2 linked regions of the Haloglycomyces albus DSM 45210 genome follow. The protein of the gene in region 1 binds, or shares a complex with, the protein of each later gene. Links are inferred from orthologs where the notes say so. Each region holds a gene or a part of one and is shown on either strand. Other genes may lie near its edges.

Region 1 (16,046 bases):
GAGTTTCCACCGACGGAACCGACTTCAAGGACGGTTCGGGACTGTCCCAGGACAATCGGATCAGCGCCGGCATCTTCACCGACTTTCTGCACAGTCAAACCGAGGGGGAACGCAACCGCCTGCTCTTTCCGACCATGGCCGTCGCGGGAGTGAACGGGAGTCTCGCCGATCGCTTCGATGACGAAGAAGACGCCCACGGTCAGGTGCGCGGAAAGACGGGGACGCTCAGAATGGTCAGTTCCCTCACCGGAACCCTGGTCACCGAGGACGGACGTCTTATCGCGTATTCCATGATCGTGAACGGATACGGTTTCAACCGCTCCGTGGCCACCTCGGTCATGGACGAAGCCACTGCCGCCGCCGCTGCCTGTGGCTGCTGAGGCCGCCGGCCGCCGTGTCACTGCACGCAACCGTGATCGGGTCGAAAAAACCGGTGCAGAACGGTTAGGCTGGAATAGTGGCAAGCTTGGATGAAACACTGCTTCCACCCGTCAACTGGGGTGGAGCGTCAAGATACGCGCGACTGTTCGGCGGGGGCGGCCCCAACGTCACCTTGGCCAGGGCCCGGCAGGCGGTTACCGACGTCGAAGAACGGGCCCACCGGGCGGTCGCCATGGTCAGTGACCACTCCGGCCTGGTCCTCAGTCGGCAGACGACGATCCGGGCGGTCGATCGCCCGAAATGGAGCGCCGCCAACATCGCCGGACTCCGCGAACTCGCCAAGGAGGTCGATCTTGCCGCCGACGATGACGAGTCCTTCACCGCCAACATGGCCGGAGCACAAGTGGGCACTCTCTTGGCATTCCTCTCCTCACGGGTGCTCGGTCAGTATGAACCGTTCTCCCGGGAAGGTGGACAACTGCTGTTCGTCGTCCCCAACATCGTCGGTATAGAACAGCGCCTCAACTTCAATCCCGGTGACTTCCGAATGTGGATTGCGCTCCACGAAGCCACTCACCTGCTGCAGTTTCAGGGCGTGCCGTGGCTGCGGGAATACTTCCTAGAGCTGGTGCGCAACGTCGTTTCCATCACCGACACCGGGAACTTCCTCAAAGAGGCGTGCCAACGCCTCAGCAAGAACGAGCCCAACGACGAACTGGGACTGCTGGGAGCCGTCGCCGGTGAGGAGCAGCGTCGGCACCTGGAGAGCATCCAGGCGCTCATGTCCTTGCTGGAGGGGCATGCCGAAGCCATGATGGACACCATTGGAGCCACTGAGATCGTCTCGGTGGAAACGCTCCGCCGACGCTTCAACCGTTACCGCTCCAATCCCGGATCGGTAACACGCGTCATCCGTCAGCTGCTTGGCCTCGACGTCAAATACAGCCAATACCTCGCCGGAAAGAAGTTCGTCGACGACATCATCGCCGCCGAAGGCATCGAGGGCTTCAACCGCATCTGGGACGGTCCGGACAGCCTACCGACGCTCCACGAGATCCGGAATCCCTCCGAATGGAGAGAACGAACCGGTGCCTAAGATCCCGCGGTCGGTGTCGCTGATACGCCACGCCATCCGACAATCTCTGGCCGACCTGCCTCAGGGAGAGACGGTGACCGTGGCGTGTTCGGGCGGCCCCGATTCCCTGGCGCTCGCCGATGCCACGGCATTCGTGGCGCCGCGTCGAGGATGGCGCCTCGCTCTGGCGACGGTCGATCACGGACTGCAGGTCGGTTCGTCACAACGGGCGGAGGAATTGCGGGACTGGGCCAAACAACGTGGGTTCGACTTCGCGGACGTACTGTCGGTTCGTCCGGCGGAGTATTCGGGCGGCCCGGAGGCGGCGGCCCGGCAGGCACGCTATGCCGCCCTCAACACGCAGACGGACCGCTGGGGGAGTCGGGCCGTTCTCTTGGGGCATACCCGGGATGATCAGGCCGAGACCGTCTTGTTGAATTTGGCGCGCGGATCCGGACCACGTGCCATCGCCGGAATGCGCGCGGAGCGCGGCCGTTATCGACGTCCCTTGCTGGGACTGCCCCGGCACTTGACACACGAATACTGTCGGAGCCAGGATCTGAGGCCGTGGATCGACCCCCACAATTCCGATGATCGTTTTAAACGTTCGGCTCTCCGTGGAGCGATGGACACGCTGGAGGCCACCCTTGGGAGAGGATTCGTGGGGAACCTGGCTCGTACGGCCGCTCAGGCGGCGGCGGACGTCGACTTCATCGATCGGCTGGTACAGCGCCGCTATGCGGAATTGGACCTCGATCCGGGCCCGGTGGTATCGGAGTTGTCGGCTGAGGACGGCGCCGTGCGGGTACGGCTGATTCGTCTGTGGTTGATCGATATGGGCATCGCCGAGTCGGAGGTGACGCACCGGCATTTGGGCGCGGTGGAATCCCTGGTCACCGATTGGCATGGGCAGGGAGAAGTATCCCTGCCCGCCGGGGTCACCGTGCGGCGCCAAGGGCGGCACCTCATCGGTGGCCGCCGCGATTGACGCTGTTCGATTCAGGAGTTCTGGTGTATCTCCGACTTGAGGACCCCGACGAACGGTAGTTCACGATAACGTTCGGCAAAGTCGAGCCCGTATCCAACGACGAATTCATTGGGAATGTCGAAGCCGAGATGGTCCACGGGAATGTCGGTGTGTTGCATTCCGGGCTTACGAAGCATGGAAACCACGGTGACCGACGCCGGTTCCTGGCCCTCCAAATACTTCAGCAACCAGGAGAGAGTGAGCCCGGAATCGATGATGTCTTCGACGATAACGACATTCTTGTCCTTGATGTCGGAATCGATGTCCTTAAGAATTCGGACGGTTCCGGACGAGGTGGTGGAATCCCCGTACGAGGACAGGGCCATGAACTCCATTTTCACCGGAACCGACAGGGCCCGGGCGAAATCGGCCATGAACATGACCGCTCCCTTGAAGACCCCCACGAGAATGATCTCGTCGTCGGAGTCGGCAAGGTCCGTTGAGACTCGTTTTGCCAGCTCGGTTACCTTTTCTTGGATGGCATCGGCAGAAATGATAACTCGTTCAATGTGGTTTCCGTACCATTCGTCGCCGTTGAATTCGTTTTGAAGATCTGCGTCCACAGCGCTGATGTTGGTCGCTGCAGGGGCCTGTAGCTCCGACGTCATATCTTCCAGAATGCCACTGAAGACGACCTCATGTCTCGGCAGGGCAGCCGATAGAGTGGACACATCACTCTGTCCGCTCTGTCAGATAGGTGATTATCGTTACAATTTCCCTTTATGAGGCCATAGGTGCCGACCTGGAGGGCGTGTATACCTGCTGACAGTGTACTTTCGAGTGGTTGACTATTGAGAGTCGTGCAGTTGATTTGCCGTCGGCATCGCTTGCCGAGGCGGCCCCTAAGAGGAGGAATGAGTGACCGACGCCGGGAAGCCCACACCTGAGAAGAAGCGGTTTTTCCGGAGACCGTGGGTTTGGTTTTTGCTGGTTGGCCTGATCGCGATCGTGGTGGCCACCATGTTCAACAGTAGTTCTGAGTATGAGGAAGTCTCCACGTCCAGAGTCTTGGACGAAGTTTACAAGGGTTCCAGCAATATTAAGGACGCCAACGTCCTTGACAATGAGCAGATCGTTCAGCTGGAACTGCAGAACGGCGACAAGATCGAGGCCTTTATCCCGGCGGGAAGCATGGAAAGCACCGCCGAAGAGATCCGCGAGAATGTGGATGAATGGGACACCGAGGTCAACGAGACCCCGATGATCGTCTCGGTTTTGGTGAGCTTGCTTCCCATTATTCTGATCGTCGGTCTCCTGCTGTTCTTCATGACGCAGATGCAGGGCGGCGGTTCGAAGGTATTGAGCTTCGGTAAGTCCAAGGCCAAGATGTTGACCAAGGACACCCCGAAAACCACCTTCGGCGACGTTGCCGGTGCCAATGAAGCGGTGGAAGAACTGCACGAGATCAAGGACTTCTTGCAAGACCCCAAGAAGTACCAGGAGCTGGGAGCCAAGATCCCCAAAGGCGTGCTCCTGTTCGGTCCTCCCGGTACGGGTAAGACGCTCCTGGCTCGCGCGGTAGCGGGTGAAGCGGGCGTCCCCTTCTACACCATCAGCGGTTCGGACTTCGTGGAAATGTTCGTGGGTGTCGGTGCCAGTCGTGTCCGCGACCTGTTCTCGCAGGCGAAGGAAAACGCTCCCGCGATCGTCTTCATCGATGAGATCGACGCCGTCGGGCGGCACCGCGGTGCCGGTATGGGCGGCGGCCACGACGAACGTGAGCAGACGTTGAACCAGCTTCTGGTGGAGATGGACGGATTCGACTCCCGAGGCGGCGTCATCCTCATCGCCGCGACCAACCGTCCCGACATTCTGGACCCGGCATTGCTGCGCCCGGGCCGCTTCGACCGTCAGATTCCGGTCGACGCACCCGACAAGGAAGGCCGCTCGTCGATTCTGTCGGTGCACGCCAAGGGCAAGCCCTTCGTGCCGAACGTCAATTTCGACACCATCGCGCGTCGTACCCCTGGCTTCAGCGGTGCCGACCTGGAAAACGTCATCAACGAGGCCGCGCTGCTGACTGCGCGGCACAATGAGAAGGCCATTTCCAACGACGCCCTCGAAGAGTCCATCGACCGCGTCACGGCCGGTCCCGAACGCAAGGGTCGGGTCATGGGCGACGAAGAGAAGAAGATGACCGCCTACCACGAAGGCGGACACGCTCTGGTCGCTCTGGCTCTGCCGCATGCCTCACCGGTTCACAAGCTCACCATTCTTCCGCGAGGACGTTCCCTGGGGCACACCCTGGTCCTTCCGACCGAGGACAAATACAGTCAGTCCAGGTCGGAGATGATCGATACGCTGGCCTACGCCCTGGGAGGCCGGGCCGCCGAAGAGTTGGTCTATCACGATCCGACGACTGGAGCCGGCAACGACATCGAAAAGGCCACGAGCCTGGCCCGCAAGATGGTGAGCGAGTACGGCATGAGCCAGCGGCTCGGAGCCGTGAAGTACGGGGCCGCCTCGTCCGAGCCTTTCCTGGGTAAGGATTACGGCCATCAGCGGGATTACTCCGACGAAGTCGCCGCCGTCATCGACGCGGAGGTCCGCAAGCTCATCGAAACGGCGCACGACGAGGCCTACGAGATCCTGGTCCGCTATCGCGACGTTCTGGATCAAATGGTCGCCGAGCTCCTCGAGAGGGAAACGCTCAATGAAGAGGATCTGCAGCGTATCGCCGCCAGCGTGGAAAAGCGCCCGCCGATGTCGCCGTTTAATGGGACCGACAAGCGTCAGTTGTCGGACAAACCGCCCATCGAGTACAACGGAAACAACGGCAATCGGTCGAACGGTTCCGAACCGGCCGCCGAATCGAACGACGACGTTGATTCGGACGAGTCCGAATCCCGCAGCTCCGGGGAATAACGGCCGAAGCGACGACTGAGTTCAGGGCCCCTTGCGGTGATGTCACTGCGAGGGGCCCTGAACTGTATGTGAATCGCGTTCGAATACCACATTCGCGGGCAGCGTCGAGGTAATCGAACAGAATTGTTTTGAGGGAGGTCACAACTGAGCTCAACTCGGGTTTTTATTGTCTAGGGTGGAGACTATGTCAGAGGAACTCGACAATCTCGCTGCCCGCCTGGTGGACGGTCGCATAAATGGCAGCCCCGTAGAAGACACCGTCGACCTCAAACGTATTGAGGCAGCCGTTCGGGAAATCCTCATCGGAATCGGTGAAGACCCCGACCGTGAAGGTTTGACTGAGACGCCGCGTCGAGTCGCACGGGCCTACGCCGAACTGTTCGCCGGATTGCGAGTCAGCCCGGAGCAGATCATGAAGACGAACTTCAGCGAGGACTACAACGAGTTGGTTCTGGTCCGCGATATCGAAGTGCAGTCGTTCTGCGAACATCACCTGTTGCCGTTCATTGGAGCGGCACACATCGGATACATACCCGGCGACGAAGGTAAGATCATCGGCCTGTCGAAACTGGCGCGGCTGGTCGAGGTCTACTCACGCCGCCCCCAGGTTCAAGAACGTTTGACCGCGCAGATCGCCGATCAACTGTCCGAAGCGCTGGAAGCGCGAGGAGTCATAGTGGTCGTGGAGTGCGAGCACACGTGCATGTCGATGCGTGGAATTCGAAAGCCCGGTGCCAAGACGGTGACGTCAGCGGTGCGCGGCATTCTGCAGTCGGACGCGCGTAGCCGAGCCGAGGCCATGAGCCTCCTCAAGGTTTAAAGCGAGTCGCCTCGTTAGCCGAGGCGGACCAGCGTAACGATGAGCGCGACGACCACGACCGCTCCGGCCGCACCGGCCAACCACCGGGTCACGAGCGTCGCTTTCCACTCGTCGGCGGCAATGGCAGCCATATCCTGGTCGGGCAAGGTACGCGGAGGGTGCACCGCGAACGTTCCGGGAACCCGCCAACCGGGCTCCGGACGTTGTGCCTCGGGAGGACCGGTGTAGCCTTCTCCTCCCGCATCAAAGGAATTCTCGTCGCGCGCTGCCATGCCGATAGCCTACCCTGCTGTAAACAGCGACTGATCCGACCGTTCCGTATCCGCTACTCGGAGCGGCGACGGCGACGCCGACGACGCGGTCCGGCCTCGGAACGATCCTGCGGCGCCTCGGACGACCGACGTTCACCGCCACGCTGTGCGGCTTCAGGGACGCTCTGACCGGTGGTGGAGTTCGATCCCCGGCGGCGACGCCGACGACGCGGCCGATCCGCGCCGCCGTCGCTGTTGGACTGCGACCCCGTATCGCGATTGCGTTCACGCCCCTGCTGGCCCTGACGTGACCTGCGGCGGCCGCCTCCCCGGCGGCGGTTACGCCCGCCCGAGCCGGAATCGCGGCGGTCTGCATCCTCTACGCCCATGCGGTCGCCGTTGCGGTCGGCCGAGGCGAGCGAGCCGGTGACATCGTGGGGGATGTCAAGGTCGGCGAACAGGTGATCGGACGTGTGATAGGTCTCGAGAATCTCTTTGTCGTCGACTCCCAGCGCCTTGGCCAGGAATTTCCAACGCGCCATCTCTTCCCAAGCGATGAAGGTGACGGCAATGCCGTTGGCACCGGCGCGACCCGTACGCCCAATACGGTGCGTATAGGAATCGGCTTCCTCCGGTGCGTCGTAATTGAATACGTGCGTCACGTCCTGCACGTCGATGCCGCGCGACGCCACATCGGTGGCCACGAGCGTATCGATCGAGCCGGAACGGAAGGCCCGCAGAGCCTTTTCCCGCGCCTTCTGTCCCAGGTCGCCGTGGACGGCTCCCACTGAAAAGCCGCGGAAATCCAGTTCCTGCGTGAGCTTGTGCGCCGAACGCTTGGTACGGCAGAAGATGATCGTCAGGCCGCGTTCCCGGGCCTGCAATGCACGTGCGAGGACCTCGACCTTATTGAGCGCGTGGGTCATATAGAACAGCTGCCGCGTCTGGGGAGTCCTGTCGAACTCCTGCTGCGACTCCGGCGGTTCCGCGCTGACGGTAATGGGGCGATTCATGTAGCGCCGAGACAGAGACATGATCGTATCGGGCATGGTGGCGCTGAAAAGCATGGTCTGACGCTCTTCGGGCAGCAGACCGAGGATCTTCTCGACGTCCTCGGCGAATCCCATGTCCAGCATGCGATCGGCCTCGTCCAAGACCACATGTTTCATGCCGCTCAACTGGAGCCGCTTGGACTTGTAGAGGTCGAGTAGCCGCCCGGGCGTGCTGACGACGATTTCGACGCCGCTCTTCAGCGCGTCGATCTGCGGCTGATAGGACGTGCCACCGTACAGAGCCAAGACCCGGACGGCCCGGGACTTACCCGCGTCTTCCAAGTCGCGGGCCACTTGCATGCCCAGCTCACGAGTGGGAACGAGAACGAGCGCCTGTGGACGGCCGTCCGTACCTTCGTCCGCGGCCCGAACCCGGTCGATCAGGGGAAGGCCGAAACCGTAGGTCTTCCCCGTTCCGGTGGGGGCGCGTCCGATGATATCGCTGCCGCGCAGGGCGATCGGAATCGCGTATTCTTGAATGGCAAAGGCGTTGTCGATTCCATGCGACGCCAAGGCCTCGGCCGTTTCGGGGCGTACCCCCAAGTCGGTAAATTTCGAACCGATTTGACCATTTGTATTGTTCACTGTATTTGAGTTGTTCACGTAGCTTTCCACCTTGTGGCGGAGCTCGCTAGCTAAATACCAGAGATCCGGTGGAACTCAACGCCACAGTTTTCCATCGATTGTCATGGGCGCTCGCTCGCCGGATTCGAGCGAAAACCTCACATGAGTCGTATTCTACCGTCTCAGCGTCCATCCGCCTTCGACTCTGATCGAGAGCCAAGGGCCGGCCTCCCACTGGGAGGTTCAATATCACTGCGCTGAGCGCGACCGGGCTTGTGCGATGGCCTTCCGTCGCCGTACGCGGCTGGGCCGCCGCCGGCAGGATCGGCAATCCAAACTCGATCGGTATCGAATAAGGGTGTTTGAATCCGAACCTTCCCCGTATGGAAAGGCGAGTACGGCATTCACAACAAACCCAATACTAACCAAAATAACGTGCCAAACAAAATGAACTATTCCCGAAATGACACACGTGGGTTCTCCATCACCGGTGCGATGGCCGATCGTACTCGACGCGAATGCGACCTCAGCATCGGTTGACGTGCGTACCAGCGAGTCCGTTTTCGTCGATTGCTAGTGTGAAGAGGTGGACAACCAGAATGAACAATCGCGCTCCGTCGATGATGAAGCGACCGTAGAGTTGCTGCAGCTGTTCCTGATGCATCAATTGTGGGCGTTTGATCGATATAGCTCGAATGTCATTTTTGCCCCGGATTTCGCCCGTCATCTGCGTCTGGCCGAAGCCGCCGGCGCCACGATCAACGACTTGGAACCGATCAAGATCGATCTGAAACATCGTGGTTCCCCTCCCCGACGCTCCCAGCAGTACGAACCCGTCATCACCGCCTACCACCACGCCACCAATCCCAGAGATTGGTTGGAAGTCATGGTCAAGCTTTACGTGGGCCGGGGAATCGCCCAGGATTTCTTCAATGAGCTGGCCGGGGCACTTGGGGAGCGAGTAGAGAAGATCATTGCCGCAGGAGGCCAGGACGGTGGGGTGGGCGAGTTCGCCGCCGCGGAAATCCGTGCGGCCATTGCCGCCGACGCCACCAGTGCCGGACGGTTGTCTCTGTGGGGTCGACGTATCGCCGGAGAGGCATTGAACCTGGTGCAGCAGATCGTAGCGGCGGACGAGAGGCTGCGGACGCTCGCACCCCTCGACGAGGACGGCGAGTTGACCGTCTTGGTGCGCAACCTTAACCGGCAACATCAAGAGCGCATGAAGGCGGTCGGCCTGAACAACTGATCGGAGTTTCGTACTGCGCAGACGCCCGGCTTTAGCCGTGAGGAGGAGGTCAAGCGCCGGTACCCGCGCGCCCTGTTGCCGCGATCCCCACGTGCGGAATATGGGCGAACCTGCGGTCGGCGTAACCGGGGCGCCGTTTGGATCGTTGTTCGGCCATGGTCGACCCAGCATCTCGGAAAGTCGATGGGCGCTCTCCTCGACGGCGAACCGTCTGGAACGTCGCGACCGACCTGTTTTTTCCGGCTCCTTGTGCGGGCTGCCGTCGTGTGGGCGATACCGATGCCGGATTGTGCCACGATTGCGCCGCAGAGCTGGCCGCCGTCATTCCGCACGCGGTTCGGCGGCCATGTCTGCCTCCGATCGCGACGGCCGGGCCGTATCAAGGTGTGCTGGTGGAAGCGCTCTGCGAATACAAGGAGCGGAGCCGTCGGGAACTGGCCCTGCCACTGTCTCGGATTCTGATGCCGGTCGTCACGGCGGTAGCGGGTTCGCTGGATCAGAGTGAATCCCAGGTCACGGTGGTTCCGATTCCGACCACGCCGCGAGCGTATCGACGCCGTGGATTCGACCATGTTCGCCATGTGGCACGCCGCCTTCCGGCGGCCGTAGCACCCTGGCTGAAAGCGCGAAATCGCCCCGACTCGGTGGGCTTGGACGATCGGTCCCGACTGCGTGCGGCACGGCGAAGCCTTTACCTGGGATCGGTGCCGTCGACGGCACCACGGGGAGCGGTCGTTTTGCTGGACGACGTGGTCACGACGGGAGCGACCATGCGGGTGGCCCGGGAATTGCTGGAGGCGGCGGGGATCGAGGTACACGGGATCGTGGCTCTTGCCGTAGCCGGGCGTTAAGAATATTTCTCATCGGCGGGCGAGCGGGCCTCGTGGAAAACGTCTTATGAAAGCCGGGGACGTGCGATAGTACAGATATGGACGCGCGAAAATCCCCGAACACACGAAATTCGGTTATGAGTTTGTCAACCCGAAGGAGTCCGCAAAAATCCCCACTTTCGAGTGAATTCCTAGGAAAATTCGTATCAACGAGGGGCTTCACAATGGCGCACGTGCGCGATAGGCTGAAGCAACAATTCAATAACCACACCGCACGATGACGGTGCGTGACTGAGTCACGTGAATGTCAGGTGAAAGGAGGGTATCCCACCCCCGGCTGAGATTTGGTGTACGGCAGTCAAATCGGTCCATATGAGACCGAAGGGCGCCGTTTTCTGAATACGACTCAGCATCAGTCTTGTCCCGACAGCACAATGCAAACCTGAGTTGGATCGCCCCAACTCACGGGATTCACCTGGGAGGTATCGAGGTGGAAATCGTCGTCAAAGGTCGTAACGTAGAAGTTCCTGACCACTATCGTGAGCTGGTTGAAGAAAAAATAGACAGCACCATCTCCAAGTTCGATGCCAAGGCCATGCACATCGATGTTGAGCTCTATCACGAACGCAATCCTCGACAAAGCGACCATGCTCAACGTGTGGAGATCACCTGCCGGAGAAAAGGCCCGGTTATTCGCGCCGAGGCCTCCGCCGCCGACTTCCGGTCAGCGTTCGAAAAGGCCAGTGGAAAACTGGCGACCCGACTGCGGAAAGCGGCCGACCGCAAACGCATCCACGCGGGCGGAAAATCGCGACCGAAATCCCTGGCCGAAGCCTCAGCAAGCCTGGTCAACGGTGGTGGTGGTCCACTGGCGGGTTCAGCGGCGGTGCTGGAGGCCCCCAACAATCACAAACCCAAACCCGAAGACGTGCACTTCGTCTCGGAGGATATCGACCATTTCGCCGACATAGTGGAAGATCATCTACCCGGCCAGATCGTGCGGGAGAAGTCCCATTCCGGGGAACCCATGACCGTCGACGACGCCCTGCAGAACATGGAACTGGTGGGCCACGACTTCTACCTCTTCCACGATAAAGACAGTGGCAAACCGTCGGTCGTCTACCGTCGTCACGCCTACGATTACGGCCTCTTGAGACTGGACATGTAGGCGGTGAGCCAATAAGCTATAGATGTCAGTTTTCGGACTGGCACAACTATCGATAGTTTGGTCGGGCTGCTTTGAGGGGTGGCGGTCCGACCATGCCCAAGGTGAAGTGAGGGATGAGCCTTGGGCGGATCGGGGAGTGGATTCCACTCCCCGATTTTCACGCGGTTCGATTCATCGACGTCGTCGGCGATGCCGAGAGCCGTCGTGCACACTGCCGCTGACAGCGAACAGTCTTGCGGCGTGACCGTTCCGACCAGGGGAAATCACAGGTCAGAGCGCCTAATTCAGCTGATCCGGCAGCAGAGACGCGATCACCATGTCCTCGCGGGGTCCCTCGGGCGTATCCTGGTGCCCCCGGAGCGTCCCCTCTACGGTGAATCCCGCCTTCCGGGCGACCCGGAGGGACGCCTCATTGTTCGCCAACGCGGACCAATTGATCTTTTCCAGCCGCAAGTCGTCAAAACCCAATCGGCAGATTCGGCGCAGTGCCGCCGTCATCCATCCGCGCTCCCGAGCCCAAGGGGCGGACATATAGCCCACGCTTCCCTCCGAACGGTGGAAACCGCCCAGACGGAGATCGATGGTGCCCTGATAGCGACCATGAGCGTCGGCCAAGGCGTAGACGGCCGTTTCGCCGCGCTCCCACACTTTGGACACCGCAGTGAGAAACGTCCTGGAATGGGTGCGCGTATAGTTCGCCGGCACGGTCGTCCACTTCTGGGACTGCTCGTCTTGACAGGTGACGGTCACGTCGTCCAGATGCTCCTCCGACAATGGTACGAGCCGCAGTCCGGGGGTCTCGGTATCCAATTCCTCCTGTGCCCGGGAGAAATACTGCGCTTGAGCCTTGAGGCGGGCAAAGCCCGGAGGAGGCTGATCGGCCGATCGGATGTCGCCCGGCACAAGACCGCCGAACCAAACATCACGCATTACCCCGCGCTGAAAGACCGCGTTCCGGCTCCAACCCTCGATGGAATAGCCGACCCGCTGCGCGACCAACCGTGAGAAATGGTTTCCGCAAATCGCGTCCCAGGAGATTCGTTTCGCGTCCAGGGAATCAAAGGCGAAGGCGCTCGCCGCTCGAACCGCACGCTGGGCGACCCCTGTGTTGCGGGCCCAAGGCGCGGTAAGGTAGGTGATGGTGTAGATCTTCGGTCCGGAAGTGCGGAGACCGACCGACCCCATGAAGCGGCCCGTGTGATCAGTCACTGCCCACTGCGGGTTGCCGGTGGACCACATGCGACGCATGACGTCGAGATGGCGCTCGCGGGATTTTTGAGCCCAAGGGAGCGGCATCACAAGGAAACGTTCGATGTCCTTGTCGGCATACGTTTTCGCGAGATCAGCCAAGTGTGAGGGCTGCCACCTATTCAGTAGGAGTCCTTCTGCCTCAAGGGTGATTGGTTCCATAGGCGCCAATTGTCCGGGCTGGGCGCGGGGAATACAAGTCAATTCCACCGCGTAGAATTGAATGCAATAGATTGCCAAAATATTGATGGAGCTGACTGTCTGTGTCTTTCTTCGAGAGGATACTCCGCGCTGGTGAAGGCCGCCAGTTGAAGCGACTGAAAGCAATCACCAATGCAGTGAACTCATTGGAAGACGAGTTCAAAAAACTGAGTGATGCTGAATTGCGGGCCACGACCGACGAATACAAGGAGCGCCTGGCCGACGGAGCGACCTTGGACGAATTGATGCCGGAGGCCTTTGCGACCGTGCGCGAGACAGCGTGGCGTGTCCAGGGGAAGCGCCCCTACGATGTGCAGATTATGGGCGGCGCGGCGCTGCATCAAGGCAATATTGCGGAAATGAAAACCGGTGAGGGTAAAACCCTCGCCTCGACTCTTCCGGCCTACCTCAACGCTTTGACGGGTAAGGGCGTTCATATCGTTACCGTCAATGATTACCTGGTCCGACGTGACGCCGAGTGGATGGGTGAGATCCACCGTTTCCTGGGGCTGACGGTAGGGGTCGCCGCCTCTGGAGAGAGTTCGGAACAGCGTCGCGAAGCGTATGCGTGTGACATCACCTATTCCACCAACAACGAATTGGCTTTCGACTACCTCCGCGACAATATGACCACCTCGATCGACAAGATGGTGCAGCGGGGACACAACTTCGCGATCGTTGACGAGGTCGACTCCATTCTCATCGACGAAGCGCGTACGCCCATCATCATCTCCGGACCTGCCGACCACCAAAAACGGTGGTATTCGGAGTTCGCCAAGATCGCGAAGGTTCTCAAACCCGAGCAGGATTACGAGGTGGACGAGGGCAAACGCACCATCGCCATTACCGAGGAAGGCGTATCGCGCGTCGAGGACCGCCTCGGAGTGGACAATCTGTACGACTCGGTCAACACCCCCCTCGTCGGCTACCTCAACAATGCTTTGAAGGCCAAGGAACTGTTCGCCGATAATCGCGAATACATCGTCGCTCCCAACGGGGACGTCAATATCGTGGACGAGTTCACCGGTCGTGTCATGGAGGGCCGCCGTTTCAACGACGGTATTCACCAGGCGATCGAAGCCAAAGAAGGCGTGGACATCAAGCAGGAGAACCAGACTTTTGCCACCACCACGCTGCAGAACTACTTCCGGATGTACGACAAGTTGGCCGGGCTGACCGGTACGGCGCAGACGGAAGCGGCCGAGTTCCATCGCGTATACGACATGGGCGTCGTCCCGATCGCCACCAACAAACCCATGATCCGCTTGGATCAAAAGGACGTCATCTACAAGACCGAGGAAGCGAAGTACTCCGCGGTCGTGGACGACATCGCCGAGCGCTATGAAACCGGGCAGCCGGTTCTGGTCGGTACGGTGTCGGTGGACAAGTCCGAAGAACTGTCGGCGGCCTTGAGCAAGCGAGGCATCCGGCACAATGTTCTCAACGCCAAGAACCATGCGCACGAGGCCGACATCATCGCCCAGGCCGGTCGTAAGGGTGCGGTAACGGTCGCGACGAACATGGCCGGGCGTGGTACCGACATCCACCTGGGGGGCAACCCCGAACATTTGGCCGCCGCCGAACTGCGGCAACGCGGGCTCGCCGATGCCGACGAGGACACCTACGCGGCGGAGTGGGAAGAGACGCTCAAGAAGTTCGAAGCCGCGTGCGAAGCCGAGGGCGACGAGGTATGTGATCTGGGCGGACTCTATGTGCTCGGTACCGAGCGGCACGAGTCGCGCCGCATCGACAACCAGCTCCGCGGTCGTTCCGGACGTCAGGGAGACCCGGGGGAGAGCCGTTTCTACCTGTCGCTGTCCGACGACCTGATGAAGCGTTTCAACGCCGACGTCGTGAAGGCGATGATGAACCGCCTCCGCGTGCCCGACGACGTGCCCATCGAATCCAAGATGGTCACCCGTCAGATCCAGTCGGCTCAGACTCAGATCGAATCGCACAACGGCGAAATCCGCAAGAAGGTCCTCGAATACGACGAGGTTCTGAACAAGCAGCGTGAAGTCGTCTACGGTGAGCGCCTCAAGGTGCTGAAGGGCGAACAGGTCACCGACCACATCACGAATATGATCGATGAGGTTTTGGCCGCCTACGTCGAAGGGGCCACTTCGGAGGGATATCCGGAGGAGTGGGACCTCGACGAGTTGTGGCGCGGATTGAAACAGCTGTACCCCGTCTCGATCAAACATAAGGATCTGGTGCGGGAAGCCGGGGACATCGACGACCTGGATCCGGACAGGATTCTCGAGGCGTTGAGCGAAGACGCTCACGGGGGGTATTCGCGGCGTCGTGCCGAATTCGGTGAAGAAGTCTTCGACGACTTGGAACGGCGCATTCTGCTACAGACGATCGACAAGAAGTGGCGGGAGCACCTCTACGAGGTCGATTATCTCAAACAGGGGATCAGTCTCCGTGCGTACGCGCAGCGTGATCCGCTGATCGAGTACAAGCGTGAAGCCTACGACATGTTCCAAACCATGATGGACGGCATCAAGGAGGACACGGTTCGTTTCCTCATGAACGCCGAAATCAAGGTGCGGACCGACTCGGAGGAATCGTCGCGGGCGCAGGCCGAGGTTCGTGGCATGGAAGCGGCCAAGGATCCGTCGCAGCTACGGCTGTCGGCTCCGACCATCGATGGGGCCGCCGGCAGCGGGGCCACCGAGGTCTCTTCGGCCGATAAGGACGGGCAGTCGGTCTTCCAGCGTCCTCCGCAGCCGGTCAAAGGCTCGAAACGGGATGTCAAACGGACACCGGGCGCGGGCCGGAAGGGCAGTGCCAAGGTCGCCGCAAAGAGTTCACAGAAGAGTCGGGGCCCGCGGAACTCCGAAGCTCCGCCCGCACAGCAGGCCAATCCACAGCAGCGCCGCAATGATGGTGCTCCGAACCGAAACGCGCCCTGCCACTGTGGGTCCGGTAAGAAGTTCAAGAAATGCCACGGTGCTCCCGGCGCGAATTAGGCGGTGAGTTTCCGCAGTCGCGACGAGTAACGGTCCCGTTCCCGAATTCGTCTTCGGGGGCGGGACCGTTCGTCGTCGGTGGGCTTGCCTCTAGTCCACCGTTTTGAGGTTGCGGAGGCGATTGATCGCGGCGGCGATCTCGAATCGTCGCGGGACGGCGAAATCGATCTGTCGTATGCGGTTCAGTTCCGCTACGCCGCGTTCCGACAGGACCTTGTCGAGGCTGTCCATGGCCTCGCTCAGAGTGGTCTTGCCGTCAAGGTGTCCTTCCTTCAACGCCAATTCCAGAGCCAGCGCAATTCCGGTTGTCATGGAGGGGTCGGTAATCTGCTCGACGGAA
Region 2 (15,527 bases), 1.4 Mb from region 1 along the record:
GCCTCACGCCCCGAAGCGTAAGGGTAAGGCATCCCGCGGTACGCGCGTGTCGTTCGGTGAGTATGGCATTCAGGCCACCGAACACGCGTACGTGACCAACCGTCAGATCGAAGCGGCCCGTATCGCCATGACCCGTCACATTAAGCGTGGCGGTAAGGTCTGGATCAACATTTTCCCTGACCGTGCGATCACGAAGAAGCCGGCCGAAACCCGTCAGGGTTCCGGTAAAGGTAGCCCGGAGTACTGGGTTGCCAACGTGAAGCCGGGCCGGGTCATGTTCGAGATTTCGTTCCCGAACGAAAAGACCGCCAATGAGGCGTTGATGCGTGCGATCCACAAGCTTCCGATGAAATGCCGCATCGTAAAGCGTGAAGGTGCAGGTGAAGTCTAATGGCAGTCGGAATTGACGCCGGTGAGCTGCGCGAGCTCGGAGATAAAGAGCTCGTCGACAAGCTGACCGAAAAGAAAGATGAGCTGTTCAACCTTCGGGTTCGTTCAGCCACGGGGCAGCTCGAAAACAACCACACGCTCGGTGTGGTGAAGAAAGAGATCGCCCGTATTTACACTGTCATGAATGAGCGCCGTCTTGGCCTCAGTGCTGCGCCGGAGGAGGATAACTAATGAGCGAGAACGCAACTCGTGGCCGGCGTAAAGTAATGGAGGGCATTGTCGTCGGCGACAAAATGGACCGGACTGCCGTCATCGAAGTGGAGAGCCGTAAGAAGCACTCCCTGTACGGCAAGGTCATGCGTACCACTAAGAAATACAAGGCACACGACGAGAACAACCAGTGCGGTGTCGGCGATCGTGTTTCCATCATGGAAACCCGTCCGCTGTCCAAGACCAAGCGCTGGCGTCTGGTCGAAATCCTTGAAAAGGCAAAGTAGGGGAGATTCGACGTGATCCAGCAAGAATCTCGGCTGAAAGTCGCCGACAACACCGGTGCGCGCGAGCTGCTTTGCGTTCGCGTGCTGGGTGGTTCGGGCCGTCGCTACGCCGGCATTGGTGACACCATTGTCGCCGCGGTGAAAGAAGCGACCCCGGGCGCCGGCGTGAAAAAAGGCGACATTGTGAGAGCCGTTATCGTTCGCACCAAGAAGGAACGCCGTCGTCCCGACGGTTCCTACGTTAAGTTCGACGAAAACGCCGCAGTCCTCGTCAGAGACGGTGAACCGCGAGGGACCCGTATCTTCGGCCCTGTCGCCCGCGAACTGCGTGACAAGCAGTTCATGAAGGTCATCTCCCTCGCCCCGGAGGTGTTGTAAGAGATGAAGATCAAATCAGGCGACCGTGTACGCATCATCGCCGGCAAGGACAAGGGTGCCGAGGGGCAGGTCCTCGAGGCCTACCCGCGGCGTGAGCGTGTCCTCGTCGAAGGTGTCAATCGCGTTACCAAGCACGTTAAAGCCGGTCAGACCGCACGCGGTTCGCAGACCGGTGGGATCGAGACGCATGAGGCGGCGATCCACGTGTCCAACGTGATGGTCCTCGAAGATGGCAAGCCCACCCGCGTGGGTTACCGCATCGGCGACGATGGCCGTAAAGTCCGTATTTCGAAACGGACGGGTAAGGATCTGTAATGACTGACGTAGCTGAAAAAGTCGCTCCGCGTCTAAAGGAGAAGTACAACTCCGAGATCCGCGGCAAGCTGACCGACGAATTCAAGTACGGCAACGTTCACGAGGTTCCCGGTCTGGTGAAAATCGTGGTCAACATGGGTGTGGGTGACGCTGCGCGTGACTCCAAGCTGATTGACGGCGCCCTGTCCGACCTGGCCACCATTACCGGGCAGAAAGCTATCGTGCGTCGCGCTAAGAAGTCCATCGCGCAGTTCAAACTGCGTGAGGGACAGGCCATTGGCGCCAAGGTCACCCTGCGCGGTGACCGGATGTGGGAATTCCTGGACCGGACTCTCTCGTTGGCCCTTCCTCGTATCCGCGACTTCCGTGGACTGTCCGACCGTCAGTTCGACGGCAACGGCAACTACACCTTCGGTCTGACCGAGCAGAGTGTGTTCCCCGAAATCGACATGGATAAGATGGACCGGGTTCGCGGTATGGACATCACCTTGGTGACCACCGCGAAGACCAACGATGAAGGCCGGGCGCTGCTGCGTCACTTGGGCTTCCCGTTTAAGGAGAACAGCTAATGGCAAAGAAAGCGCTCATCGCCAAGCAACAGCGCAAGCCTAAGTTCAAGGTGCGCGCTTACACCCGCTGCCAGAAGTGCGGTCGTCCGCACTCGGTGTACCGCAAGTTCGGCCTCTGCCGCGTGTGCCTGCGTGACATGGCGCACCGTGGAGAGCTGCCCGGCGTTCACAAGGCCAGCTGGTAGTTTTCCACACCTGCGGGTCGGCCCCGTTCTCTCGGGCGGGGAATCGACCGAACGGGTGCTGGTTTCGTTGGGGTGGGTGTTCGACAACGGGCACTCACCCCCTCTGGTGTGGCCTCGGGCTCGGGTAACCGTTTCCGAAGGCGCACATAATTTCATTCGACCGTTGTCCCCGCTCTGACTTTTCACGAGCCGGGGCAACCGACTGTCACAGGCCCGGAGACGGTGTACCGGCTTCGGGAACCGTGACGGAAAGAGAGTTCTACTCCATGACAATGACCGATCCGATCGCAGACATGTTGACCCGTCTGCGGAATGCCAACCAGGCATTTCACGAATCGACGTCAATGCCTCACTCCAAGACCAAAGCGGCTATCGCCGAGGTCTTGAAGCAGGAAGGTTACATCGCCGACTGGCACGCCGAAGAGCCCAAGGAAGGCACCGTCGGCAAAAAGCTGGTCGTCGACCTCAAGTTCGGTGCCAACCGGGAGCGTTCGCTCTCCGGCCTGCGTCGTGTTTCGAAGCCCGGTCTGCGGGTGTACGCCAAGTCCAGTGAACTGCCGCGAGTGCTCGGTGGTCTGGGTGTGGCGATCGTATCCACGTCCGGTGGTCTACTCACCGACCGTCAAGCTCGTAAACGTAACGTCGGCGGCGAAGTTCTCGCCTACGTCTGGTAAATCAAGGGAGGGTATGCAGCATGTCCCGTGTTGGGAAAGCACCGATTTCAGTTCCCTCCGGCGTTGACATTTCCGTCAACGGCGTTGCGGTCACCGTTAAGGGCCCGAAGGGTGAACTGTCGCAGGAAATTCCGGAAGAGATCTCGGTTGAGGTCGAAGACGGCACCATCAAGGTGTCCCGCCCCGACGACGAGCGGAAGAGCCGTGCGCTGCACGGGCTCGTACGCAGCCTGATCAATAACATGGTTCAGGGCGTCTCGGAAGGCTTCCGTAAGACTTTGGAAATCAACGGTACCGGTTACCGTGGGCAAGCCAAGGGTAAAGGCGTCGAGCTCAGCCTCGGCTACAGCCACAGCATTCAGGTCGACGCACCTGAAGGCATCACCCTGACGCTGGAAAAGCCCACCATTCTGCACATCGACGGTATCGACAAGCAGCTGGTCGGTCAGGTTGCCGCGAACATTCGCGGTCTGCGTCCACCGGAACCGTACAAGGGCAAGGGCGTTAAGTACGCGGACGAGCGCATTCGCCGCAAGGCCGGAAAGGCAGGTAAGTAGTTATGGGTGCCAAACTGCAGAAGCGAAGCAAAACCGCTCCGAAGGCGTACCGCCGTCGGGTGGCTCGCGACCGTCGCCATTTCCGTCTGCGCAAGAAGGTTCACGGCAGCTCGGCGCGTCCGCGCCTCGCGGTATTCCGTTCCGACTTGCACATCACCGCTCAGGTCATCAACGACGACGAGGGCCACACGTTGGCCGCTGCCTCCAGTGTCGAGGCGTCGTTTGACGACTTCGAGGGCACCAAGACCGACAAAGCGAAAAAGGTCGGTGAACTGGTGGCCGAGCGCGCCAAGGAAGCGGGCGTCGACGCGGTCGTATTCGACCGTGGTGGCCGCAAATACCACGGCCGCATCGCCGCACTGGCCGATGCAGCCCGCAACGGCGGCCTTACGTTTTAGGTGACCGTTCCGACGTCGCACAGCACGTCGCCTAGCGGTGTTCTCAGAACCCCGCGTACTGAAGTACGCGCGGAACCTGAGAATCCCACTATTCAACGCACTGTGCGACGTCGGAACTCCTTTCCAGCTCGGACGTCGCATGACCGCGTACGCGCGTCAGCGACTTAATTTTTCGTTGTTATTGCCGTGGTGACCGCATTAGGTGGTGCACTGCGGTTTTTCTTTTGGGCATGTCCCAGTTCCGAACTCGATTGTTGAGCAACCTCCATCGATAGTCCTGCGCCCGGCGTTAATCCAATGGATTGCCCTCGAGCTTCCTACCGCCTACGAACAGCAATCGGCTAACGATTGTTTCCGGCGTCGAGAACGTAAGTACTGGTAGATGCCAGTAGATCTGGCTGTCACGTCAGGAAAGATTCGACCGCCATACCGAACTTGCGATCTACCGATTGGTGACCTGCGGGTGTTTTAGCGCGGTGTGGCAGGAGAACTGGCCGTTTTTCAATCGCATCGTCCCCACGGATACGTCAACTAGCGAGCTTCCAGCGGAGCGTAGAGGCGGTAGAGCTGCCTGTACCTTCAAGAAAACTGGACCACCACGCATGCCCCTGACGTAACTGGCGAGCTTCGAGCGCAGCGCAGAAGCGGTAGAGCTGGAAAGGAGCTGGGGGCTGCTGAGGTGCTGCGAATTCGTGCGAGGAGGACTCGTAGCGGCCTTGTGGTCGCAAGAGGCCCCCGCAGCGCGAAGGCGTAGTGCCTCAGCAGCCCCCAGCGGTCACCCACCCACCAAGTGTGGAAGTTCACGTGGGGTCAATACCTTCGTTAGGGAGGCTTCAAGGCATAATGGTGAGGTTGCCCGTGTCATGGAGTCGATCGATGTGGTCGGCCCCGATTCAGGTAGCGATGTTCCGTTCGCTTGCGAACGGTACAGAAGTATAGAGCGAGTCGAACCCCATAACGGTGGGTTCGGCGTTTAGCAATGGAAGGAATCAGTCTCATGGCTGATGAGAAGCAACAAGGCGGTAAGGGAGACGGTAAGCGTCGTTCCCGCCGTGACGGCGGTGGCCGTGGTGGGGCGGAGAAGTCTCCGCACATCGAGCGCGTCGTCACCATCAACCGCGTATCCAAAGTCGTTAAGGGTGGCCGTCGGTTCACCTTCACCGCTCTCGTCGTCGTCGGCGACGGTGAAGGCAAGGTCGGTGTCGGTTACGGCAAGGCCAAAGAGGTGCCCTCCGCGATTGCCAAGGGTGTTGAAGAGGCCAAGAAGTCGTTCTTCAGCGTTCCCCGTATCGCGGGATCCATTCCGCACCCGGTCCAGGGTGAGGATGCCGCCGGCGTCGTCATGTTGAAGCCGGCCAGCGCCGGTACCGGTGTTATCGCCGGTGGACCCGTCCGCGCCGTGTTGGAGTGCGCCGGAATCCACGACATTCTGACGAAGTCGCTGGGTTCGTCGAACGCCATCAACATCGTGCACGCGACGGTTGACGCGCTGCGTCAGCTGGAGAGCCCGGAGTCGGTCGCCGCCCGTCGTGGCATGCCGCTCGAGGACGTCGCTCCCGCCGGCCTTCTGCGTGCGCGCGCTGAAGCCTCGACGCAGGCTGTACAGGCGTAAGGGGGTTTGGACATGTCAGAGTTGAAGATCACCCAGACCCGTTCGCTGATCAATAAGACCCCCAAACAGCGGGCCACGATCCAGTCGCTGGGACTGCGCCGTATTCGTCACTCGGTACTGCGCCCCGACACGCCGGACACCCGCGGCATGATCGCAATCGTCGACCACATGGTTGACGTCGAGGAGGTGGAGAAGTAATGGGTATTCGCATTCACGACCTCCGTCCGGCACCCGGCGCCAAGACCACCAAGCCTCGCGTTGGGCGCGGTGAAGCCTCGAAGGGTAAGACGGCCGGCCGCGGTACGAAGGGTACGAGGGCTCGCAAGACCGTACCGGCAGGTTTTGAGGGTGGCCAGATGCCGCTCCAGATGCGCCTGCCGAAGCTCAAGGGCTTCAAGCCCCACAACAAGGTCGTTTTCCAGGTTGTGAACCTGGACCGCCTAGTGGAACTGTTCCCTGAAGGCGGTCAGGTTGGTCCTGAGGAACTCATCGAAAAGGGAGTCTTGAACCGTAAAGAACGCATTAAGGTTCTCGGTCAAGGCGACCTGGAGGGTGTCAAGTTCGACCTCAAGGCTCACGCCTTCAGTGGTTCGGCCAATGACAAGATCACCGCCGCCGGCGGTACTTGTGAGGTCGTCGCCCGTTAAGGGAGCTGTGACGACCTGTGCTCTGCTCGTCCGCACCGAGGTGTTGGACGTAGGCTAAGACACAAGGGCGGCTGGGGATACCCAGCCGCCCTTTTTCACTGCCTCCAACTTGTATTCATCCCGTAACTCCTTGGGCGGCAATTTCGTTGACTTGCCAGGGTGGGTGTACTGCGATACTCACCACCTGCTAGGCTCACCTAGCGAGGATCGGTGTTTTGTGAACGCGGATTCTCGACAGACCTTGAAACCTATGAAGCCCGATTTTGGTCAATTGGGAACCCCACCCGATTGAGGCTCGCTTAAGGATCGACCCGGTCCTAACCAGGAGGAAATGCCTTGCTCTCCGCCTTCGTTAGCGCGTTCAAGACCCCTGACCTGCGCAAAAAAATACTCTTTACGCTTTTTATCATTGCGTTGTATCGTCTTGGGGCGCAAACACCGTCACCGGGCATTGACTATGCCACTGTGCAGGCATGTATCGCACCATTGCAGGATGCCGACAGTGACAGTGCCGGGGTCTTCGGTATTTTGAACCTGTTCACCGGTGGGGCCCTTCTGCAGTTGTCGGTGTTCGCCTTGGGTGTCATGCCCTACATCACGGCGTCGATCATCATGCAGTTGCTGACGGTGGTTATTCCCCGCTTGGAGCAGCTGCGTAAGGAAGGTCAGCCTGGGCAAGCCAAGATCAACCAGTACACCAGGTATTTGACGGTTGGCTTGGCGACCTTGCAGGCGGCCGGTTATATCGCGTTGGCAAGAAACGGAACCCTGATGGGGGCCGACTGTCCGGGTATGTTGCCGAACCTGTCTGATCAAGGAATTCCCTTCTGGTTGTCGATCGTCACCGTCGTAGCCGTTATGGTCGCGGGAACCACGATGATCATGTGGTTCGGTGAGCAGGTGACCGAACGCGGTGTCGGTAACGGTATGAGCCTGATGATCTTCGCTTCGATCGCGTCGGCGCTGCCAGGTCAGTTCTGGACGTTGCAGCAGACCGAGGGCTGGTTCCTCTTCGGGATCATCGTGGTCGTCGGTATCGCCATCATGGTCGCGGTCGTCTTCATCGAACAGTCGCAGCGTCGGATCCCCGTACAGTACGCGAAGAAGATGGTGGGGCGCCGGATGTACGGCGGCACCAACACCTATATCCCGATCAAGGTCAACCAGGCCGGTATCATTCCGGTCATCTTCGGTTCCTCGTTGCTGTACATCCCGACCCTGCTTCTCCAACTCAATCAGGGCAGTGACTCCGCTTGGGTCAGCTTTGTATCCACTTATCTGACCGACCAGGGCTCGTGGGTCTACATCAGCATGTACGCGCTGATGATCATCTTCTTCACGTACTTCTACGTGTCGATCACCTTCCGGGCCGACGACATCGCCGACAACATGAAGAAGGCCGGCGGCTTCGTCCCCGGTGTGCGCCCAGGTAAGCCGACGGCGTCTTACCTGCAGCAGGTTCTCTCCCGATTGACGTTCCCAGGGTCGATATACTTGGCCTTGATCGCGATTCTGCCGAACCTGGCGATCGTGATCATGGGTAATCAGGACCTGTTCGCACAGTTCCCCTTCGGTGGTACCTCGGTGCTGATCATGGTCGGTGTCGGTCTTGAATCGGTCCGACAGATCGAATCGCAGCTGGAGCAGCGTCACTACCAAGGCTTCCTGCGGTAATTAAACGTTGAAGACCGGTTCGCCGCTCGAGTTGCGAGCGGCGAACCGGTCTGTTTTATCCTCCCGCCATGTCGGGAGGGCGAGGTTCGCAAAGGCGCGGGCCGAAAGATAGATAAGCCATAAACTCCGCTGTGGCCTCGACAGGGAATGTCGCGGAAGGATACGTTTAAATCCCGTGCCCTTTCGAAGTGGCCGTACTTGCGGGTAGGCATTCGAACGGCATTCGCTGAGAACTCCGCAGTATTTGGGAAGGATATGTTTGTGCGATTGGTATTGGTAGGTCCCCCCGGGGCCGGTAAAGGTACCCAGGCCGGCATGATCGCCGAAAAGCTCAACGTCCCCGCCATCGCGACCGGCGACATCTTCCGCGCCAACGTGGCCGGGGAAACCGAACTGGGCCTCGAGGCAAAGCGGTACATGGACGCGGGCGACCTGGTTCCGGACGAGGTCACCAATAAGATGGTCGCCGACCGTCTGAACGAGGCCGACGCACAGGAGGGCTTCCTTCTCGACGGCTACCCGCGTAACACCGGCCAGGCGCAGTTCCTCGACGAGACCCTGGGAAGCCACGGCATCGACGTCGCTCTGGAACTGCGTGTGCCGGACGAAGAGGTCGTTCGTCGGCTCTCGGGGCGTCGCACCTCGACCGTCACCGGCAAGGTCTATCACGTGGAATTCAATCCTCCGCCGGAAGACGAGCGTGAGCACGTGAAGCAGCGTGACGACGACCATCCTGAGGCGATTCAAAATCGTCTAAAGGTCTTCCACGACCAGACCGCCCCCATTCTCGACTACTACTCCCAGCAAGGAAAGTTGCAGGGCGTCGACGCGGTCGGGGAACTGGATTCGGTAACCAAACGTATTATGAAGGCTTTGAAACTCGATTAGAGTCGGGTTTCGCCCTTTGTCGATTTAAATGCCGTAGGGAAGCGTGGACATGTTCCGTCGTCGTCAGAATATTCAAATCAAAAGCCTCGAGCAGATTCAGAAAATGCGTCGCGCCGGTCTGGTGGTGGCGGCGGTGCACCAGGCCATGCGGGATACGGCTGGACCCGGTGTGACGACCGGTGAGCTGGATCGTATTGCCGAGAAGGTGATTCGTGACGGCGGTGGGATTCCCTCATTCAAGGGCTACGACATCGGTTCGGGCCCCTATCCGGCCTCGATCTGTGCGTCGGTGAATGAGCAGATTGTTCACGCCATCCCAAGTGACGAGCGGGTTCTGCGTGATGGTGATGTGATTTCCATCGATGTCGGCGCGATCGTGGACGGCTGGCACGGGGACGCGGCCATCACCCTTGAAATCGGCGAGGTCACTCCTGAGGTCCACGCTCTCAACCAGGCGTGTGAGGCCTCCATGTGGGCCGGTATCCGAGCTGCCGCGACGGCAAAGCGCCTGGGCGGTATTTCGAACGCCGTTGAGCGTTCGGTCGACAGTTCGGGGAAGTACGGCATTGTCGAAGGTTTCGGTGGACACGGTATCGGGACCGAGATGCATCAGGACCCGCATATCCTCAATTACGGTGAACCGGGAGACGGCCCCAAACTCAAGCCTGGCATGTGCCTGGCGATCGAACCCATGATCACTCTTGGTTCTCCCGACACGATGGAACTGGACGACCAGTGGACCATCGTCGCTGAGGATGGATCGATCGCTGCCCACACCGAACACACCATTGCCCTGTTGGAGGACGGGTTGTGGGTTCTGACCGCTCCTGACGGCGGGGTGGACATGCTGGGAGACCTGGTATCCGCCATCGCCAAGCGCGAATAGCTTGATAATTCCTCACCATCCGGGGATCCGATTCTGACAGCACTGTGCCATAGTCATAATGTCTTGATGACGTCGCGGCGGCGAGATTCGTTAATGTCATACTATGAGCATGTCTACCGACCCCGGCAAGTATCGTATTTCCGATCGTGAACGTGAGCAAGCCGTTGAACTGCTGAACTCGGCCACTACTGAAGGGCGACTGACGATCGGGGAGTTCGACACCCGCTCAGCCCAGGTCTATGAAGCCCAGACCCGAGCGGAATTGGACTTGATATTCGATGACCTTCCCGTTGAGCTGCCTGGCGCACAAGGCGTGGTTCACGCCAATGACCATCGCCCGCTTGAAGGGTCATACGTGGAAAAGCGTGATGGCAAGGTCACGCGTGACGGTGAAGTAGTGGCCGACCAGGATGATACGAAGTCGTTGTCATTCATTGAGGCACTTCATCCGTTCTTGTGGGTCGGTTCCATCACTACATCCGTATGGTTGGCTACCTGGGTCGTCTCCGGCTCGATGAGCGCGTTCTGGCCGGCGTTTCCCATGGCGGTTCTCCTTGCCGTAGGGGTAGTGCGATATATAACGGGTACCGGGAATTGCGATGAATAGGTAAGGATAAGCATGGCCAATAAGAACAACGAGATCGGCGACGGCGGATTCGATGTGGCTAACTCTCCCCCGGAAACACGGCTGGGGCATCGTGAACGACTCTATTTGGATTCACTTCTTAATCGCTCGGTGGAGGACGGATATCTCGAACTGGACGAATATGAGAAACGTCTGGAAAACGTGTTTGACGCCAAGACCTTGGGCGCAGCCGAACGAGAGCTGGCCGACCTTCCCCTCTATCAACAGGCCGTGGCCGGCGGACAAGTGTCGCACGGTACACCCGCGTGGATTAAATGGGTTTGGTTCGGTCTTTCCATTCCCATGGCCACGACCACCAGTATCTGGATGGCTGTTTTCCTTCTTACTGGGGAGCACCAGAACATGTGGCCGATTTGGGTATTGATACCACTCCTCATTGCTGGTGGGGCCCTGACGATTGCCGAACGGTCGATCATCCGTCCCTGGTGGCAGGAGGAACAGCGCAAGCGACGTATGCGACGTGTCCGTAAGCGTTTCGACGACTGAAACTTTAAGGCATGAAAAAGGGCCCCACTTAAAAGTGAGGCCCTTTTGTCTGGGGCGATCGACGGGATTTGAACCCGCGACATCCTGGACCACAACCAGGTGCTCTACCTGCTGAGCTACGATCGCCATGGGTGGTTACCCGGTTGTTCGGCTTCCGGTGAGGAAACCCCGCAACCGGTACTCAATGATAGTCAATCGCTTCCGGCGGATTGACACCGGGGTGGGTGTTCGGCGTCTCAGTCCGAAGTGGCTTCTTTTTCTGATACCTCGTCGCTGGACGCGTCCCAGTTCCGAGCGGACACCTGAGCGGCTATCTCCGCCGCCTGCGTGCTGTTCGGCCCGGGGTGGGGAACAAACACGGCCTCTCGGTAGTAGGTCATCTCGTCGATGCTCTCTCGGATGTCGGCCAGCGCGCGATGTGCCATTCCTTTACCGGGCTGATTCTGGTACACGCGGGGGTACCACCGACGCGTCAATTCTTTGACGCTGGAGACGTCGATCATCCGGTAGTGGAGATGTGCTTCGAGCCGGGGAAGGTACTTTCTGATGAACAAACGGTCAGTGGCAATGGAATTGCCGCACAATGGAGCGGTATTGGCATCGGGAACGAATTGTTTGACGTAATCGGTCACTGCGATGTCGGCTTCGGACAAGGTGACCGTGGACGCGCGCACGGCGTCGGTGAGTCCCGATTCGGCGTGCATCGTAGAGACCACGGGGACCATGTTGTCGAGATGCTCGTCGTCGGCGTGAACGATGATGTCGATTCCTTCATCCAGTGGATTCAAATCAGCATCGGTGACGATGACGGCGATTTCAATGAGGGTTTCGGCCTCGGGGTCGAGACCGGTCATTTCACAGTCGGCCCAGACAAGTCGGTCGGATTTATTGTTGTTTCCGTTATTACTCACAGGGTTACTGTACGCGGTGGGATTGGAAACAACCGCACTTGGCGGCTTGACATTTATTCGCGCTTACCGTTATATTATTGGTCACTGTAGTTGACAGTTATAGTGTGTTTATTCAATTGTTACGTATTATCGCATGTCATGGTACGTGATTGGTGCCGCAATATAAATAGCTCTCGACTTTCGTGCAATAATGCGCGTGTACCTCTGGAGAGTAAGGGCCGCGACGAGGCGGGCCGCACAATGCGGTTGATGAAATCGACTGAATTGCGGCAAACATCTGACGGAGTTTACCTGTTGCCTCCGCGAAGATGTGCCTGTGTTGACAGTCACTGGAAATTCCTTGGAATAAGGTCGTCATGATCGTCCGTTGAATCCGTGAGGTAGATGAGCCTGTGCTTAAGCCGGCGATTCGACGGCAGTGAACAATGAGGTTGCTGCAGGTACCGTTCATCGGTCAAAGCTGTAAGCGTAAAGTAGGAGCAGTGGCGACGGTGGGGTATTGGTGGTGTAAGCGACACCCTGATTGTGGAATTCCCGGTGGTTGCACGGTCGTTGTAACAGGTACGCCGATTTTTACGGCGTGGGGGACGAGAACCTAGAGGAGACCTTGAGCGTGGACAACAACACTACACCCACCCTAACCACCGAAGAGGTCGCTGAAGAGCGGGACCTGGTAGGTGTCTACCTACACGAGATCTCGCGGACGCCGTTGTTGGACGCCGCCGCGGAGGTCGACTTGGCCAAGGCGATCGAAGCGGGACTCTATGCAGCCTACCTGCTTAAGGAGCGCACGGCACCCGAAGGTCTGAGTGATAAAGATCTCAAGCGACTGATCGAAGAGGGTGCTCGAGCGAAAGAGCAGTTCATCAAGGCCAACCTGCGACTTGTCGTATCCATAGCGCGGCGCTACGTACGCTCGGGTATGCCGATGCTGGATCTGATCCAGGAAGGCAACACCGGACTCGTGCGCGCGGTGGAGAAATTCGACTATGCCAGGGGCTATAAGTTTTCCACCTATGCCACCTGGTGGATCCGGCAAGCGATCAGCCGAGCGATCGCACAGCAAGAACGCACCGTACGTCTACCCGTGCATCTGGTAGAAGACGTCAACCGGATGCGCAATGTGACCCGACAACTCACTCGCGAGTTGGGCGGAGAACCCGATCCCGAACAGATCGCCAACGCACTCGGCGTGACCGTCGAGCGAGTCAACGAACTCATACGCTGGAGCCAAGACACCGTCTCTCTGGATACGCCCATCGGTGACGACGGGGATACGAACCTCGGGGACCTGGTGGCCGACTCCGACGAACCGGGACCGGAAGACCTCGTACTGGCCGGGCTGGAACGCCAGCGTATCGAAATGATGCTCAACCACCTGGACGAGCGTTCCGCCGGAATCGTGAAAGCCCGGTACGGCCTCGAAGACGGGCGGGAACACTCCCTGACCGAAGTGGCGCACCGCTTCCACCTATCCAGGGAACGCATCCGCCAACTGGAAATCCAGGCACTGGCCCGCCTGAAAGAGCTGGCAAACGATCAAATACTCGCCGAAGCCGCTTGATTGGTGAGGTGACCGCTCAGCTTGCCCCAGGCACTCCATATTTGCGCTGTGGGGGATTCTCACGACCTGAAGGTCGCGACGAATCTTCCTCGCGCAAATCTGAAGCACCTGGAACAACCTGAGCTCTTCTCCAGCTCTACCGCCGCTACACACGCGCCTGCGGCGCGATGTTAGCGGCTCGCCAGTTCCCTGAGACGTGCGCGCTGGTCGAGTTCCTCCCGAATGCACGGGCAGATCAACCGCTGCGTCGCACTTTCAGCGTCAGCGACCCGTCAGTTTGACACTCCTGGGAGAAAGTTCGGCGGAATTCCTTCCGTGGTCTTAAGCCTGAACGATTTCGATCCATTTAGTTTTGCCTACTCTGGCCCCAGACCCTGATGTTCGTCTTATTCGCATAAAAAGAGGCGACCGCTGGAATACCAGTCGGCCGCCTCGTAACGGTCGGTTGCGCTAAGCGCGTTTGTAACCGTCGATCGCCATCATGTCGACATTGGAGATCTTGACCGATTCACCGGGTTGCGGCGCGTGGACGACGTCGCCACCACCGATGTAGATTCCGACGTGGCTTTGCCCGTTGTAAAACACCAGGTCGCCCGCTTGGAGCTGGTCACGGGAAACAGAGCTGGTCTGATCCCACAAGGCCCACGTATTACCACTGACGTTGATTCCAGCGGATGAATAGGCGGCACTCACCAAACCGGAACAGTCGAACGCATCGGGGCCGGTGGCTCCGAAAACGTACGGCTTTCCGATTTGCGCCACGGCGAAGTCGGCGACGGCATTGCCGGTCTGTGCATCATGCCCTGCGGTATCGTCAGTGCTCTCCGAAGCCTCGGAGGTGTCTGAGCCGGAGTCGTCGGTTTCGGATTCTTCAGCAGCTTCCTCAGCGGCCTTCCGCTCGGCCTCCGCTTCCTCTGCCAGCTCCTTCTTCTCACGCTCGGCCTCTTCCTCAGCCTTCTTAGTGCTGGTGTAGGCGGCATGTGCGGTGGCGATATCGTCCGTCAAGTCCGTTAGGTGTCCGTGCGCACGATTGATATCGGTTTCCAACTCGTCGATAGTGTCGGAGGCGTCGAGCGCCTCGTCCTTTTTCTCATCGAGAATGTTGTTGACGTTGTAGAGATCGCTGACCTTTTGCTTCAGTGAGAGTTCGTCGTCGCGAAGTGTATCGGCCGCAACCTCGAACGCCGACGTATGCGTGTCGAACGTTTCAGCCGCGTCGTCGACGACCTCCTGCTCACGCTTGATTTGCGACTCCCAGGATTCCACTTGGTCGGAGACGTTCCCGAACTCATCGGTCAGGTCGTTCAAGTAGGTCTGGATTTCCTCGCTGGACATTTCACTGTAGTCGACGGAGGTGGGAGCGCTGTCGGCTGAAGCCGGGGTAGCGCCGAAAACTGCGGCGCCACCGACTCCGAGCAAGCCGGCGCCCACAATGGCGATGGAACGTCGTATTAGCGGGTGGCCGGCATGCTGCGCATGCGGTGAGTTGTTTTCGATTGGCACGAAGGAGCCTTTCCTCATCTTCCGCCTACCGGGTTAGCTGTCGGGTTCGGGCTGAAGAGGAAAGCCCTACGCACTGGGGTCCGTGCGATTCACCCCGGATGTCGCATAACAGGGGAAACGGCTGTACGCCGTTGCGCGACGGGTGGGTCCCCGGTCCGGGCGACCGATTCAGTCGAATCGGAAGTCTGGTTCGGCGGTCCGCTCGGGTGGATCGGGTCGATCCGCTGTTTCCCGGTCGGAACGAGAATGACCCTACTGTTTTAAAAAATTTGCGCCAAGGGATGTGTGAAAATCTCGACAAGGTGGACTGAGAGAAATGATCGAGTGGTCAGAGTAATCATCCGAACGTTGGAGGGGAACAGGCCATACGTCCGAGGAGCATCACATAAAAGAAAGGTGAATCAGTCCAATTGTTGGTGTTGGAGCCAATTAAAAATTGGTCGGTGAACAGTTACTGAATTCGACATATCACTTAATCTAGATGCAATATCCGCTGCTGCCCAACGAGCTGCAAACGCTGAAACGACGATATGGCTACCGGTGCTTTAGCAAAACGCCTGACCACCCACGTACTTTCAACCGGTGCGCTTCCGGCGAAGCCCAGAAGGTACGGCTGCCTGTGTTTTCTGCAGAGCTTAATCACGAGTCTGTTCCCACGGATAAACCAACTGGCGAGCCGCCAACACCGCGCGCAGTGCGTGTGTATGCGGCGGTAGAGCTGCCTGTACCTTCAAGATAACTCGACCA

Evidence for each region.
Region 2: the proteins of secA (region 1) and secY are in contact, whole or in part, in a crystal structure (PDB 3DIN), measured with the Thermotoga maritima proteins. The link is inferred for Haloglycomyces albus DSM 45210 from one-to-one orthologs. Residues at the interface, in WP_004082002.1 of Thermotoga maritima: Glu261, Ala262, Arg263, Lys300, Ala301, Arg302, Thr303, Ile304, Ile305, Leu323, Tyr324, Asp325, Pro326, Val329, Ser330, Tyr333, Ile336, Lys340, Phe345, Val349, Glu363, Phe364, Tyr374, Ser375, Gly376, Gly377, Glu393, Ile395, Thr482, Ser483; in WP_004081795.1 of Thermotoga maritima: Glu108, Gly109, Glu110, Glu111, Ala236, Glu237, Arg238, Arg239, Ile240, Thr241, Ile242, Gln243, Tyr244, Ala245, Arg246, Arg247, Val248, Thr249, Gly250, Arg251, Arg252, Val253, Tyr254, Gly256, Ala257, Ser258, Thr259, Tyr260, Leu261, Pro262.

Annotation. Positions count from the first base shown.
Region 1 is NZ_AZUQ01000001.1:711,326-727,371, reverse strand. The notes cover bases 12,486-15,906. They hold secA (preprotein translocase subunit SecA), read left to right. Parts: upstream 12,486-12,793; coding sequence 12,794-15,706; downstream 15,707-15,906. Other genes in these bases: HALAL_RS0103425 (ABC-ATPase domain-containing protein), read right to left, coding at 15,797-15,906; HALAL_RS17300 (GNAT family N-acetyltransferase), read right to left, coding at 12,486-12,692. Also shown: dacB (D-alanyl-D-alanine carboxypeptidase/D-alanyl-D-alanine endopeptidase), read left to right, coding at 1-380; HALAL_RS0103490 (zinc-dependent metalloprotease), read left to right, coding at 458-1,477; tRNA lysidine(34) synthetase TilS, read left to right, coding at 1,470-2,444; hpt (hypoxanthine phosphoribosyltransferase), read right to left, coding at 2,456-3,046; ATP-dependent zinc metalloprotease FtsH, read left to right, coding at 3,342-5,348; GTP cyclohydrolase I FolE, read left to right, coding at 5,533-6,168; HALAL_RS0103465 (hypothetical protein), read right to left, coding at 6,183-6,440; HALAL_RS0103460 (DEAD/DEAH box helicase), read right to left, coding at 6,494-8,056; HALAL_RS17305 (ferritin-like fold-containing protein), read left to right, coding at 8,622-9,284; HALAL_RS0103445 (ComF family protein), read left to right, coding at 9,440-10,135; hpf (ribosome hibernation-promoting factor, HPF/YfiA family), read left to right, coding at 10,605-11,282; more of HALAL_RS17300, read right to left, coding at 11,562-12,485; more of HALAL_RS0103425, read right to left, coding at 15,907-16,046. UniProt on the Escherichia coli protein: Required for protein export, interacts with the SecYEG preprotein conducting channel.
Region 2 is NZ_AZUQ01000001.1:2,079,762-2,095,288, forward strand. The notes cover bases 5,826-8,727. They hold secY (preprotein translocase subunit SecY), read left to right. Parts: upstream 5,826-6,558; coding sequence 6,559-7,896; downstream 7,897-8,727. Other genes in these bases: rplO (50S ribosomal protein L15), read left to right, coding at 5,826-6,222; HALAL_RS0109800 (adenylate kinase), read left to right, coding at 8,158-8,727. Also shown: rplP (50S ribosomal protein L16), read left to right, coding at 1-391; rpmC (50S ribosomal protein L29), read left to right, coding at 391-621; rpsQ (30S ribosomal protein S17), read left to right, coding at 621-887; rplN (50S ribosomal protein L14), read left to right, coding at 900-1,265; rplX (50S ribosomal protein L24), read left to right, coding at 1,269-1,580; rplE (50S ribosomal protein L5), read left to right, coding at 1,580-2,149; HALAL_RS0109760 (type Z 30S ribosomal protein S14), read left to right, coding at 2,149-2,334; rpsH (30S ribosomal protein S8), read left to right, coding at 2,601-3,008; rplF (50S ribosomal protein L6), read left to right, coding at 3,029-3,565; rplR (50S ribosomal protein L18), read left to right, coding at 3,568-3,963; rpsE (30S ribosomal protein S5), read left to right, coding at 4,961-5,575; rpmD (50S ribosomal protein L30), read left to right, coding at 5,588-5,773; more of rplO, read left to right, coding at 5,773-5,825; more of HALAL_RS0109800, read left to right, coding at 8,728-8,784; map (type I methionyl aminopeptidase), read left to right, coding at 8,834-9,670; HALAL_RS17615 (DUF1707 SHOCT-like domain-containing protein), read left to right, coding at 9,780-10,277; and 4 more genes. UniProt on the Escherichia coli protein: The central subunit of the protein translocation channel SecYEG. Consists of two halves formed by TMs 1-5 and 6-10.